One region of the Rhizobium atlanticum genome, then DNA from elsewhere that is predicted to be linked to it. Evidence: predicted binding sites of a transcription regulator. Region 1 holds the regulator's gene; each other region holds the start of a gene.
The links. Region 1 encodes PhoB, which activates phosphate uptake and scavenging genes when phosphate is short. Its sites were predicted from a motif close to TGTCATNNANCTGTCAT; they were not measured.

Region 1 (4,468 bases):
AGACAGGGCATGAACTGGACAGACGAGCGGGTCGAGAAACTCAAGAAGCTTTGGGCCGAAGGACTGAGCGCCAGCCAGATTGCTGCGCAGCTTGGCGGCGTCAGCCGAAACGCCGTTATCGGCAAGGTGCACAGGCTCAGCCTTCCCGGCCGCGCCAAGGCCGGCGGCACGGCCACCGCGGCGCGCACGCCGAAGCGCCAGACATCCGCGCCGCGCGCGCCGAACTACGCCTCCCGGATCACCACCCGCACCGTGACCCGTCAACAGGGCGCAACGATGCTGAAGGAAGAGATCGAGGTCGATGCCGTCGAGGAAATGGAGTATGTGCCGGCCGGCAATGTGGTCGTGCCGATTTCTCGCCGCCTCGGCCTGACGGAGCTCACCGAACGCACCTGCAAATGGCCGGTCGGCGACCCGCTCAAGGAAGATTTCCATTTCTGCGGCTGCGAGTCCCCCGACAATTCGCCCTATTGCAGCTATCATCAGAAGCTTGCCTATCAGCCGATCAACGAAAGGCGCCGGGCGGCGGCACGGGTCAGCTGAGCGGGGGCTGTATCGCTGAGCATGTGAAACGGGCCGAGTGGCCCGTTTTTTTATTCGATTGGGGAGGTGACCTTTGCGTATAGCAACCAAGCCAACCCCACACTCCGTCATCCCAGGGCTTGACCCTGGGAGCCACAGCCAAGCACTCGGCTTCAATTGTTTCCCAGCAGTTGGATGCCATCAGCTCTTCACGCCGTGCCAGCCGCATGGATCCCAGGGTCAAGCCCTGGGATGACGGAGGAGAGGTTGGTGCCGAGACGCATAAGCCTCGCCGGCGCAATGACGCTGGCGACGAAGCGGCTGCGATCGACGACGGCAAGGGGGGCCTCACAAGCCGTACTGCCGTGCGTTTGGCGGGAACGCCCACCCCACACACTCCCTCAGCCTCAGGCTTCCATCGAATAACCCGCGCCACGGACGGTGCGGATGACGTCCTGCATGTTGGAGAAGTTCAGCGCCTTGCGCAGGCGGCCGACATGGACGTCGACGGTTCGTTCGTCGACATAGATGTCGTGGCCCCAGACGCCGTCGAGCAGCTGCGAGCGGGAAAAGACCCGGCCCGGCGACGACATCAGGAATTCCAGCAGGCGGAATTCGGTCGGGCCGAGGCGGACTTCGCGGCTCTTGCGGTGGACGCGATGGGTTTCGCGGTCGAGCTCGATATCGCCGCATTTCAGCACCGAGGACAGCACCTCGGGGCGGGCACGGCGCAGCATCGCCTTGACGCGGGCGACGAGTTCGGGGGTCGAGAAGGGCTTGACGACATAATCGTCGGCGCCGGTGGACAGTCCGCGCACACGCTCGCTCTCCTCGCCGCGCGCCGTCAGCATGATGATCGGCAGTCGCTCGGTTTCCGGCCGCATGCGCAGGCGCCGGCAGAGTTCGATGCCGGAGACGCCGGGCAGCATCCAGTCGAGGATGAGCAGGTCGGGCGTGCGCTCCTGAAGCCTAATTTCGGCCTCGTCGCCGCGCAGGATGGTATCGACCTCGAAGCCTTCGGCTTCGAGATTATAGCGAAGGAGCACGCTGAGGGCTTCCTCGTCTTCAACAACTGCGACTCTCGGGATCATGCGTGTCCGTCTCCTCGCGCACAAGCCTTAAACTGGGGGTTTAAGCAGGCGTCCTGCGCAAATTCAGAAATTGGCTGCGACCTCTTTGCGCGCCCCGAACGGGCGCGCACGCAATCTTGGAAGGATTATTCCGTCGCGGCGCCGACGGTGTTGGCGCTGTCATCCTTTGGGCGATCGCCTTCCGGCTGGGCGCCTGTTGCCATGTAGTAGATCGTCTCGGCGATGTTGGTGGCATGGTCGCCGATGCGCTCGATGTTCTTGGCGCAGAAGAGCAGATGCGTGCAGCTCGTGATGTTGCGCGGATCTTCCATCATGTAGGTCAAGAGCTCGCGGAACAGCGAGGTGTACATGGCGTCGATCTCGTTGTCGCGTTCGCGGATGGCGGTCGCCTTGTCGGCAGCGCGTGTCGTATAGACGTCGAGCACTTCCTTGAGCTGGACAAGCGCCAGCTCGGAGAGATGCTCGAGACCGCGGGCGAGCTTGCGGGGCACGCCGGTGCTCTGCACGGCGATGACGCGCTTGGCGGTGTTCTTGCCAAGGTCGCCGACGCGTTCGAGATCGGCGGCGATGCGGATCGAACCCATGATTTCGCGCAGGTCCGCCGCCATCGGCTGACGGCGGGCGATGGTGACGATCGCCTTGTCGCCGATTTCGCGCTCGGTGTGATCGAGGATCACGTCGTCTGAGATGACCTTCTGCGCCAGCGCGGTATCGCCGTTGACCAGCGCCCGGACGGATTCGGCGACCATCTGTTCGGCCAGGCCGCCCATTTCGGAAATCCGCCTGGAAAGGAACTTCAGATCATCATCATAGGCAGAATAAATATGTGTCGATGCCATGGGGCTTTGTCCTCGAATAAGGGGAAGGCTTCGGATGGCCGTGATCAGCCGAAGCGACCCATGATGTAGTCCTGGGTACGGGGATCGTCCGGATTGGTGAACATCTTGTCGGTGTCGTTCTCCTCGACAAGATTGCCGAGGTGGAACATGGCGGTGCGCTGCGAGACGCGCGCGGCCTGCTGCATGGAGTGGGTGACGATGACGATCGTATAGTTTTCGCGCAGTTCGTGGATCAGCTCCTCGACCTTGGCGGTGGCGATCGGGTCAAGGGCCGAGCAGGGCTCGTCCATCAGGATGACTTCCGGGCTGACGGCAACGGCGCGGGCAATGCACAGGCGCTGCTGCTGACCGCCGGAGAGGCCCGTGCCGGATTCGTGCACGCGGTCCTTGACCTCGTTCCAGAGCCCGGCGCGCTGCAGGCTGCTCTCGACGATCTGGTCGAGATCGGCCTTCGACTTGGCGAGACCGTGGATGCGGGGGCCGTAGGAGACGTTTTCATAGATCGACTTCGGGAACGGGTTCGGCTTCTGGAAAACCATGCCGACGCGGGCGCGAAGTTCGACGACGTCGATATCCGGATCATAGATATCGTCGCTGTCGAGCGTGATCTTGCCGGTGACGCGGCACCCCTCGATCGTGTCGTTCATGCGGTTCAGGCTTCGCAGGAAGGTCGACTTGCCGCAGCCCGAGGGGCCGATCAGGGCGGTTACGGTGTTTTCACGGATGTTCAGGTTCACGTCGAAAAGCGCGCGCTTCTCGCCGTAGTATACGGAGACATCCTGTCCGATCATTTTATACGGGACGTTGCTCATCTTCTGATCCAGCGCCTTTTCAACTGCAGCTTCCGTCAGCATGTTCATGATGTTTGACTCCGTTTACCAGCGGCGCTCGAAGCGACGACGCAAGAGGATGGCGCCCATGTTCATGACGACCAGGAACAGGAGCAGGACGATGATGGCACCCGAAGTACGCTCCACGAAGGCACGTTCGGCCTCGTTCGCCCACATATAGACCTGCACGGGCAAGGCCGTCGAGGGCTCGAGCGGTGTCGCGGGCGCATTGGCGACGAAGGCGACCATGCCGATCAAGAGCAGCGGCGCGGTTTCGCCGAGCGCGTGCGCCAGGCCGATGATGGTGCCGGTGAGAATGCCGGGCATGGCAAGCGGCAGGACATGGTGGAACACCATCTGCATCTTCGAGGCGCCGAGGCCCAAGGCGGCGGCGCGGATCGAGGGCGGCACGGCGCGCAGGGCCGCGCGGGTCGCGATGATGATCGTCGGCAGCGTCATCAGCGTCAGCACCAGGCCGCCGACCAGCGACGCCGAGCGCGGCAGACCGATGAAGTTGATGAAGACGGAAAGGCCGAGCAGACCATAGACGATCGACGGGACGGCGGCGAGGTTGTTGATGTTGACCTCGATCAGGTCGGTCAGCCTGTTCTTCGGCGCGAACTCTTCGAGATAGATCGACGCCGCCACACCGATCGGCAGCGACAGCACGAGCACGATCAGCATCAGGTAGAGCGAGCCGATGAGGGCGACGCCGAGGCCGGCGGCTTCGGGACGGCTGGAATTGCCGTTGACGAAGAGGCCGCTGTTGAACTGCTTCTGAAGCGCGCCGTCCGCCTTTAGCTGGTTCATCCAGGCCACCTGCTTGTCGTTGACCTTGCGGTTCTTCTCATCGACGGAAAGATCGATCTGGCCCTTGTTGGCGCTATCGATATTGGCATCGGCGAGCAAGGTGACGTTGACGGTCTTGCCGATGATCGAGGGATCGGCGACGACCAGATCGCGCAGCTGGATCGGCGCGCTCTTGGAGAGCATCGCGGTTGCGTCGCGCACGTCGGGACGGCTTGAGGCGTTGATGTTCAGCTGCTTGACGATCGCTTCGCGCAGCAGAACCGGATAATTGGCCGCGACCAGCACGGAAGGATCGGTCGCGCGCTTGTTGTCCGGGTCGATCGTCTTCTCCGTGAATTCGATCGGCAGGGTGATCGTCGTCTGCTGGAAGGCGGTG
Region 2 (4,468 bases), 350 kb from region 1:
ATGCGCTGCCGATGCACGGGATTATCGAGCGGGCAAACATAGAGCCTGTACCCGCAAGCCTCGCGGTTACGGGTAAAGACCCAGCGGCCGTCTCCGTGAGGGTCGCCGTGAAAGGTGAAGTCGGCAGCGCGTACCAATTCTATCACTGCCGGTAAGGTGTCGTCAGATACCACGACGACATCGAGGTCGATTTTCGGCTTGGCTGCAAGTCCAGGCACAGATGTGCTGCCGATGTGGTCGATGGACTGCACGAGATCACCGAGCAGGACGGAGACCTCGGCGCTGATTGCGGCAAAGAGCAGTGGCCAGGAAGTGTCGTAATCGACGACTTTGATGGCACGCATCCTGCCTCCCTACTGTGGTCGCTGCACTTCGGCCAGCAATTCGTCCAGAATCGCGATCATCTTCAGTTCGGCCTCTTCCAGCGAACCGCTATTGTCGAGTTCCGTCACGTCATAGTCGCCGCGCACGGTCAGCGGGCCGCGGGCAAGCCTGGCCATGATGTCCTCATGTGACTCCCGGCCGCGCCCTTCCAGCCGGCTGGCGAGCACTTCCGGGCGGGCCGTGACATTGATGACCTTCAGCCGCGGGAAAGCGGCCTGGAAGCGGTGAAGCGCCGAGCGCGAGCCGTTGGCCACGACGATATGGCCTCTCGACAGCGCCACCGAGACTTCGGCCGGAATGCCGTATTTCAGGCCATGCGCCTCCCACCACACGGCGAAGGAGCCTGACTGTTCCATGGCGGCAAAGCCTTGAAGGGAGACGGAAAGATGATCCTCGCCGCCGGCATCGCGGTGGCGGGTGATGACGCGGCGGGCGAAATGCACATTGTCGCGGCCGGAAAAACGCCGCGCAGCGAGGTTCATCAGCGTGTCCTTGCCGGCGCCGCTCGGCCCGACGACGACGACCATGATACCGCGTTCGGCTCCAGCAGCCGCATGGGGTTCGTGCGGCGTCATGCGACACGGCGTCCCTGGCGCCAGACGGAGCGTGTTACCGGCACGCCGTGCGAGCGGTGGACACGGACGAGATCGGCGCGCAGCCCGGGCGCGATCCGGCCGCGATCATTGAGGCTGACGGTGCGGGCAGGCGTCGACGTCACCATCGCGATCGCTTTCGGAAGGGTGATGCTTTCCACCTCGTCGGCAAGGATGAAGGGTGCATGCAGCAGGCTGAGCGGTACGTAATCGGAGGACAGAACGTCGAGCACGCCCATTTCGGCGAGATCGCGGGCGGCGATGTTGCCGGAATGGGATTTGCCGCGCACGATGTTCGGCGCCCCCATCAGCACGCTCATGCCGTGCTCGTGCGATGCCCGGGCGGCATCGAAGCTGGTCGGAAACTCGGCAAGGCGCACGCCATTGTCGATCGCCTCGTCGACATGGGAGAGTGTGGCGTCGTCATGGCTTGCGACCGTGATGCCGCGCTCGGCGCAGACCTTGGCGATGGCGTTTCGATGTGGCGTCGAATTGCGCGCCGATTCCGCCTGGCGCTTGGCGACGAAACGGGCAAAGGCCTCATCGCTCAGACCACGCTTCTTTTGGTAGTAGAAGATATATTGATCCATCGTCTGGAACTGCCGCTGGCCGGGCGCGTGATCCATCAGCGAGACGAGCCGCACATGCGGATCATTTTCGAAATCGGCGAAATGTTCAAGCACATTGTCGGCCGATACCTCGCAGCGCAGGTGGATGAGGTGTTCGGCGCGCAGCCTGCCTTCCTTCTCCGCCGATTGGATGGCGTCGGCCATCTCTCGCATCTCGCCATGTTCGAACCCGCCGTCCTCGTCCGCGCCCATGCGCAGGCAGTCGAAGACCGTCGTGATGCCCGATGTGACAATCTGGGCGTCATGCGCCTGGACGGCAGCCGTCTTGTGCCAGCGAATGCCCGGACGCGGCTGATAATGGCCTTCGAGATGGTCGGTATGCAGTTCGACAAGGCCGGGAATGACGTAATCCCCCTCGAAATCTTCGCCGGTTACCGAATTGCCTTCAGAGATATCGGCGATCTTGCCGTCGCGGATGAGGATCGATCCTGAAAGGATGTCGTCCTCGAGAACGATGCGGGCGTTGGAAAAGACGGTCTCTTTGCTCATATTGTCAGGTCTTTCAGTTTTTAGCGCCGGCAAGGGGCAGCCAGGAACGAACTCTGAACGGGGCGCCGCGCGTCTCCTCGATGAAGACGGCAAGGCCGGAGATCGAAAGCGGCCGGCCGGTGAAACCGGCAAAACGTTCCGCCAGAATTGCTCTCATCACCTCGGCGCGCTCTGCAGGCACCTGGCCGCTCAGCGTCATGTGGAAACCGAAATCCTCCATGACGTAAGGATAGCCCCAGCGCTGCAGATTGGCGCGTTGGCTGTCGCTGAGCCTTTCCGGATTGCGGCGCGCGATATCGGCCTCGGACAGCGTTGCGCGGAACGGCTCGAATGACTTTACCACCTTCGCGGCGAAATCCTGAAGAGGTTGATGAAGAGAGCCGGGAACAAGGGCGAAGAAGCGGCCGAGCTGGCCAAGCACCAGTTCGGGGATCTCGAAAGCCGGGGTGCGCGCGGCAAACTCCTCGGCAAAGGCCATGAGATCCTTTTCGGTGACAGAAGCGGCAAGCGAAAACGGCGCCTTGATCGTCGCATGAAAGCCATAGCGTCGCGGGTCGGCAGTCAGCTCGAACTGCTCTGGCGCACTCAGCGTCTCATGTGCGGGTGCAGGATAGGTTTTGCCGCTGAACGCATCGCGGCCGAGCCAGAGCGAAGCCGCGCCGGTCAGAGGGTCATCCTTTGGCGGCGAAAAATAGAGAGCGTAGCGCAAGGATTTTGTCCTGGGGATCGTCGAAAGGGGAGCGCAATGTGCAGTGATTTGGCGGCGAACCGCAAGCAGGCTCCCGGCTAAAAGATTTCCGTGACAGAATGATGATGACGGCCGCGCCGCCACCGGCCTTCATCGAGTGCTCAGTGCGAATTCGTACCCATCAGCCGATGGCGGAGCGAGTTCGATGCGGCGTCGAACAGGAGGACGACGATCAGGATCAGAATGACCATATAGGCGACGTTTTCCCAGTTGGCGTTGGTGCGCATTGCCTCCCAGAGTTTGAGGCCGATGCCGCCTGCGCCGACAGCGCCGATGATCGTGGCGCCGCGCACGTTCGATTCCCACTGGTAGAGCGTCTGGCTGACGATGACGGGCACGATCTGCGGCATGATGCCGTAACGATGGACGAGCACGGTCTGGGCGCCGGTCGCTTTGATGCCTTCCCGCGGCTTGTTGTCGATGTTCTCGAGCCCCTCGGAATAAAGCTTGCCGAGCGTGCCGGTCTCGGTGAGGAAGATCGCGCCGCTGCCGGCAAGCGGCCCTGGGCCGAAGGCGCGTGTCAGGAAAAGCGCCCAGATCAGCATGTCGACAGAGCGCAGGAAATCGAAGAAGCGCTTGAGAATCTGGTTCAAGAGGCGGTTCGGAGTGATGTTGCGTGCCGCCAGGAAGGCGAGCGGGAAGGCGGCAAGTGCGCCGAGCAGCGTTCCGAGAAAGGCCATGACGATCGTCTGGAAAAGCTTGGTCCAGACGTCGCCGTGCTGCCATTCGCTGTTGTTCCAGATGTCATCGAAAGCGAGCGACAGGTTGGACTGGTCGGGCTTGATGCGCGGGCCGGAGACAATGAGGCCAAGGACGTCGCCGACCGGCTTGTCGAAGAATGACGATTGCGTGTCGAAGAGGAAATTCGCCCAGCCGAGGAAACGCTTGCGAACTTTCACGCGATCGACGGAAATGCTGACGTCGCCGGCAAAGCCGAGATCAGCGAGCACGTTGTCGTCATAGACCGTCATCCAGCTCGGCACCGGGCCGACCACCTGGGGCGCGCCGCTCGAAACGTTGACCGGGACGCTGACGCCGTGCGCGGTCACGATCGTTTCGCTCTTCGAAACGGTGATGCTGCGGCTGGTGCCGCTGACGGAAACGGTGATGCTGCCATCGGGATTGTTGACCACCCAGTCCGGATGCGGATTGTCGCCGAGCGGCGAGAAGCGGGGATAACGCACCTCGATCGAGCCGTCATCCTGGATGCGGAAGTCCGGCTGCACATCATAACTCACCCATTGGCTGAGATATATGCCAACGCGCTCCCAGTGGGCTTCGGCAAGAAGCTTGGGCAGGTCAAAGAACCAGACGGCGTAGAGGCCGTAGAGGAGGGTCGCAATGAGGATCATTAGCCCGCCGAAACGCTGGCGGAACGACCGGTGGAAATAGTCCGGATAGCGCGCTTCAATCTCATGCATGCGGTTTGCGTCGATCACCGTCATGGCGGCCTCAATGCTGCAGAAGGAAGGCGTGTTCGCCGACGAGACGGCGGCGCAGCCAGGCGGAGAACTGGTCGACGGCGATGATCGTCACGAACAACAGGAGTACGAGGGCAACGGTCTTTGCGCCGAAGCCGCGCGAGATCGAAAGCTTCAGCTCTTCGCCGATGCCGCCGCCGCCGA
Region 3 (4,468 bases), 130 kb from region 1:
ATGACGGCGAGATGGCTGCCGATGTGGCGCTGAACCGCAAGGTGATGGAGCAATATCCCTTCTGCCGGCTCTCCGGCCCCGCCAACGTCCTCGTCATGCCGGCCTTCCACTCGGCCTCTATCTCGACCAAGATGCTGCAGGAACTCGGCGGCTCCACCGTCATCGGCCCGATCCTCGTCGGCCTCGACAAGCCGGTGCAGATCACCTCGATGGGCGCCAAGGACAGCGATATCGTCAACATGGCGGCGATCGCCGCCTATGGCGGGTCATAAGGCCATCTGCCCGCACAGCGAGATATTCAGTGACCAGGGAGATCGGCGAGATTAGCCCCTCATCCGCCTGCCGGGACCTTCTCCCCGCCTGCGGGGCGAAGGGGATATGCCGCGATCTCTCCGCCCCATCCACGGCTCGTGCGGCAAGTCCCCTCTCCCCGTCAGAACGGGGAGAGGGTTAGGGTGAGGGGCAGCACTGGCAATCTCTGCTTCGCCTGACTGCAATCAGCTTGCGAAGCGACCGGCGTCGGCGCCGTAGTAGTTCAGGTAACGGTCGGAAATGCTGGAGATCGGCAGCACGATCAGCACGTCTGTCGTGTTGAAGGCATGATCGATGACGGCGCTGGAGCCGACCATTGCGCCGAGTCTGAGGTAGCCCTTGATCAGCGGCGGCAGGGCCATCAGCGCCCGCTTCGGGTTGACGGCCTCGGCCGGCATCAGATCCATGTTGCGGGCGAGATGCGGCAGTGCGCCGATGGCCCATTCGTCTTTCGCCAGCACATTGTGGTAGAGGAAGGACAGCGCCAGTGCGTGGCTTTCGAGATAGACGCCGGGGAACGAGGCGCAGCCGAACATGGCGCTCATGCCGTGCTTCAATGCATAAGCCCAGTTGCCCTGCCAGAGAAGCTCAACGGTGCGTTTGGTGCGGTATTCCGGCAGCACGCAGGAACGCCCGAGCTCCATGAAGCGCTTGTCCGGGTGCCTGGCGAGGAGGCTCTCGATTTCGAATTCGGAAGCCGAATAAAAACCGCCATTGGCGATCGCGACATCCTGGCGCAGCAGCCGGTAGGTGCCGACGATCTGATCTTCCGGATCACCTTCGAGCGAGCGGTCGAGAACGAGAAGATGGTCGCAGACAGCGTCATAGGCATCGAAATCGCGTTCGCGCCGCATGGCCTCCGGCGGCAGCTGCGCCTTCATTTCTTTGACGAAGACGCGGTAGCGCACGGCCTGGGCCGCATCGATCTCGCGTGCCGTGCGGGCAAGGCGGGTTTCGAGATTGCCGATCCGGCCGAGGATGTCGCCGTCTTGCTGCGCAGCCGTCGACGGCCGTGCAGCCTCCGCGGTAACGTCACAATTCAGGATGTCGATGGAGGACATGGCGATTCTCCCGTTGCCGGCTTATCGACGCCATAAAACACTTCTGTGCGACAGGAAAGTGACATATTGAATTTCCCGGCGCAAGCAGCCTGCGCAGTCAATTCAGCGACCTACCGCGCTTCTGCCCTTCGGGCGGAAAGGGCGGCGACCGCCTGAACTTCCGTCAGCAGCCGCACCGGATCGACCGGCTTTACCATGACGCGGTTGGCGCCATTGAGCAAGACCTGGCGGCGCGACTCGTCGCTCTTGTCGGCGGTGAGCACGATCACCGGCACCGGGTCAAGATCGAGCCGCCTTTCGTGGCCGCGCAGCCGCCCCAGCATGTCGATGCCGTTGCCGCCGGGCATCGACAGATCGCTGATGATGATGTCTGGCCGCGCGCTCGCCTCGCCGAGCGCGCAATCGAGGAGTGTGTCGAAATCCTCGACATGGTGCACCTTGTGTCCGCCCTTTTCCAGGACGACGCGCACCAGCATCGCATTGATCGGATCGTCCTCGCCGAGCAGGATGTGCAGGCCGTGTGCGGCCACCATGGTTTCGGCGATCGGCGGTCCGAAACCCGGCTGGTTGTCGTTCAGCGCGTCGCGCTTCTCCATTCCGCGCATGCGCCCGCGCAGCACATCGATCAGCGACTGTTCGCGCAGAGGCCGGATGAGCCAGGCATCGAACAGGTCGAGCGGATGGGCGCTGCGCTCTTCGGGATTGACGAGCAGGACCTTGCGCAGGCCAAGGGCAGCGATTTCGGCGCGATCGGCGAGATGCGCTGAAAATTCCGCCGACATGCGATGATCGACGATAATATCGGTCGGCCGGCGGCTGCCGCTTGCCATTCCGAGCAGCTTCGCGCGCGCGGCCTCGCCGCTGTCGACAAGATGGCAGGTGCCGCCGAGCGCGGTGATCGTTTCGGCAATGGCGGAGCGGGCAGCCCCTGCCGGCGCCAGCAGCACGACGCTGTTGCCGGCAAGCAGCGTGTTTCGCCGTTCGGAGCGCTCGCTGTCGAGTTCAATGGGGAAGCGTATGGTGAATGTGCTGCCTTTGCCCTTTTCGCTGGTGACCGTCAAGGCGCCGTCGAATTCGCGCATGATGCGGGCGGAGATGGCAAGGCCGAGCCCGGTGCCGCCGCTCTTGTCGGCAACGTTTCCACCTTGTTCGAACTCGCCGAAGACGCGCGCCAGCTCCTCCGCCGTCATGCCCGGACCCGTGTCGGTGACGGTAATCAGCAGGTTGCCGGCATCGAGCGATACGCGGATGAAAACGCCGCCGGCCTGGGTGAATTTGACAGCATTGCCGATGACGTTGAACAGAACCTGGCGCAGCCGCGCCGCATCGAAGCTCATTTTCTCCGGAACGTCTGACGACACGGTGGCGCCGATCTCGATCCCCTTTTCATGCGCCCGGTGGGCGAGCATTTCGACGACGCTTTCCAGAAGCTTCCGCAGCGATTCCGAGCGCGGGTGAAGCTCGAAACGGCCGACTTCGATGGTGGAAAAATCGAGCAGATCCTCGACAAGCTGGGTCAAGGCGTGGCCGGATTGGCGGATGTTGGCGAGATAATTCTGCTGTTCCTGCGTCAGCCGCGTTTCCGCGAGCAGGTGCGTCATGCCGAGAATGCCGGAAAGCGGCGTGCGCACTTCGTGGCTGACGGTTGCAAGCAGTCGGGATTTCGCGGCGCTGTTATACTCGGCTTTCTGGCGGGCCGACTCGCGGCTCTGCGCGACGAGCCGCTCCTCCGTCACATCACGGGCAACACTCTGCAGCAGCAGGTGGCCGCTGCCCGGATCGCGGGTGACCACGTCGCGCCACAGGAAAATACGCTGGCCTTCCGGCGTCGATATCTCGACGTCGTAGCAGTGCGGGATCGGGCCGGGACGGAAGGCAATCCCGATCTCTTCGCAGGTCCGCCCTTCCGGGCGCAGCCGGCCGGTCAGACGGCGAAAGGTGTCGTTGGCCGAGATGATGCGACGGTCCATGGCGCGGGTGAGGGTGATGTCGCCGAGCACGTCATGCACCTCGGCGAAGAGCTTCGCGCCATCATCGCCGTTCGGAGCGGATCGACCGGCGGGCTGCCTGCTTCTCTGCCGGCGTACCATCAGCACGGCGTAACAGGCGATGACGGCAAGGCCGAGAGCGACGAGACCGCCCGAAAGCAGCAACGGCTCGCCGGCATGGGCGAGCAGCGTCAGGACCATTGCGGCCAGAAAGCCGGCGCCGCTCAGCCAGTAGAACAGCAGGCGCCGCGTCGCTGCAGGCCCTGATAGGGAAGCAGCCCCCGTGCGCGCTGTCGATGCTCCGGGACGCGGAGAGGTTTCCTCCGTCCGCTCCTGATGCGGCTTGACGGCGGTTCCGCCGAAGGCGGCGGACAATCTTTCCTGCAACTGTCCCAGACTCTGCATGGTATCTGGATAACATGAGGCTTATTCCGAATGCCTTCAGGAATTCGATAAGATTTTAGCGGCCGGCCTTTTTCGGCAGCAGCAGCTCCTCGAGGATGACGCAGCCGGCGCCGATGGTGATGAAACTGTCGGCGAGATTGAACACGGCGAAAGACCAGCTTTCGGTGTAGAAGAGGATGTAGTCGATCACATGTCCGTAGGCGAAGCGATCGACAAGATTGCCGATCGCACCGGCAATGATCAGCGCATAGCCGAGATGCGCGAGCCAGCGGTCTTTTGCCGTGCGGTACCACAGCCAGATGACGAAGGCGACGATGACGAGCCGCATGCCGACGATGATCCAGCCGTCCATGCCCTCCAGCATCGAAAAGGCGACGCCGAGATTATAGGTGCGGTAGAGCGCCAGCATCGGGATGACGGGAACGGCTTCCTGCAGCGGCAGGGTATGATCGACGGCGATCTTGACGACCTGGTCGATGAGAACGGCGAGAAGGATGAAAATCAGGATCGGCGCCGGGCGCGAAAACAGCGCGGGGCGTGCATGCGTCGGTTCGGTCATTTGCCCTCGGCAAGTGAAAGGAGATGGCGGCGCGCCTCGAAAAGCATGACGGCAGTGGCGACGGCGAGGTTCAGGGAGTCGGCGCGGCCCTGCTGCGGGATCCGCGCGAGCGCATCGGCCTCCCTGGCGAGCTGGTCCGGCAG

Region 2: PH551_RS04785 (DUF1045 domain-containing protein) is a predicted target of PhoB. The motif match lies at 2,895-2,911, and genes of this name have one in related genera.
Region 3: olsB (l-ornithine N(alpha)-acyltransferase) is a predicted target of PhoB. The motif match lies at 1,421-1,437, and genes of this name have one in related genera.

Annotation. Positions count from the first base shown of each region.
Region 1 covers NZ_JAQJCJ010000002.1:120,222-124,689, forward strand. The annotation lists gene PH551_RS02985 (GcrA family cell cycle regulator) at 10-543, shown strand; gene phoB (phosphate regulon transcriptional regulator PhoB) at 930-1,613, opposite strand; gene phoU (phosphate signaling complex protein PhoU) at 1,739-2,452, opposite strand; gene pstB (phosphate ABC transporter ATP-binding protein PstB) at 2,497-3,312, opposite strand; gene pstA (phosphate ABC transporter permease PstA) at 3,328-4,468, opposite strand, start outside.
Region 2 covers NZ_JAQJCJ010000002.1:466,989-471,456, reverse strand. The annotation lists gene PH551_RS04800 (GrpB family protein) at 1-344, opposite strand, end outside; gene phnN (phosphonate metabolism protein/1,5-bisphosphokinase (PRPP-forming) PhnN) at 354-959, opposite strand; gene PH551_RS04790 (alpha-D-ribose 1-methylphosphonate 5-triphosphate diphosphatase) at 956-2,095, opposite strand; gene PH551_RS04785 (DUF1045 domain-containing protein) at 2,109-2,804, opposite strand; gene phnE (phosphonate ABC transporter, permease protein PhnE) at 2,945-4,288, opposite strand; gene phnE (phosphonate ABC transporter, permease protein PhnE) at 4,296-4,468, opposite strand, start outside.
Region 3 covers NZ_JAQJCJ010000002.1:251,906-256,373, reverse strand. The annotation lists gene PH551_RS03685 (NADP-dependent malic enzyme) at 1-272, shown strand, start outside; gene olsB (l-ornithine N(alpha)-acyltransferase) at 498-1,373, opposite strand; gene PH551_RS03675 (hybrid sensor histidine kinase/response regulator) at 1,484-3,766, opposite strand; gene lspA (signal peptidase II) at 3,822-4,325, opposite strand; gene PH551_RS03665 (TrmH family RNA methyltransferase) at 4,322-4,468, opposite strand, start outside.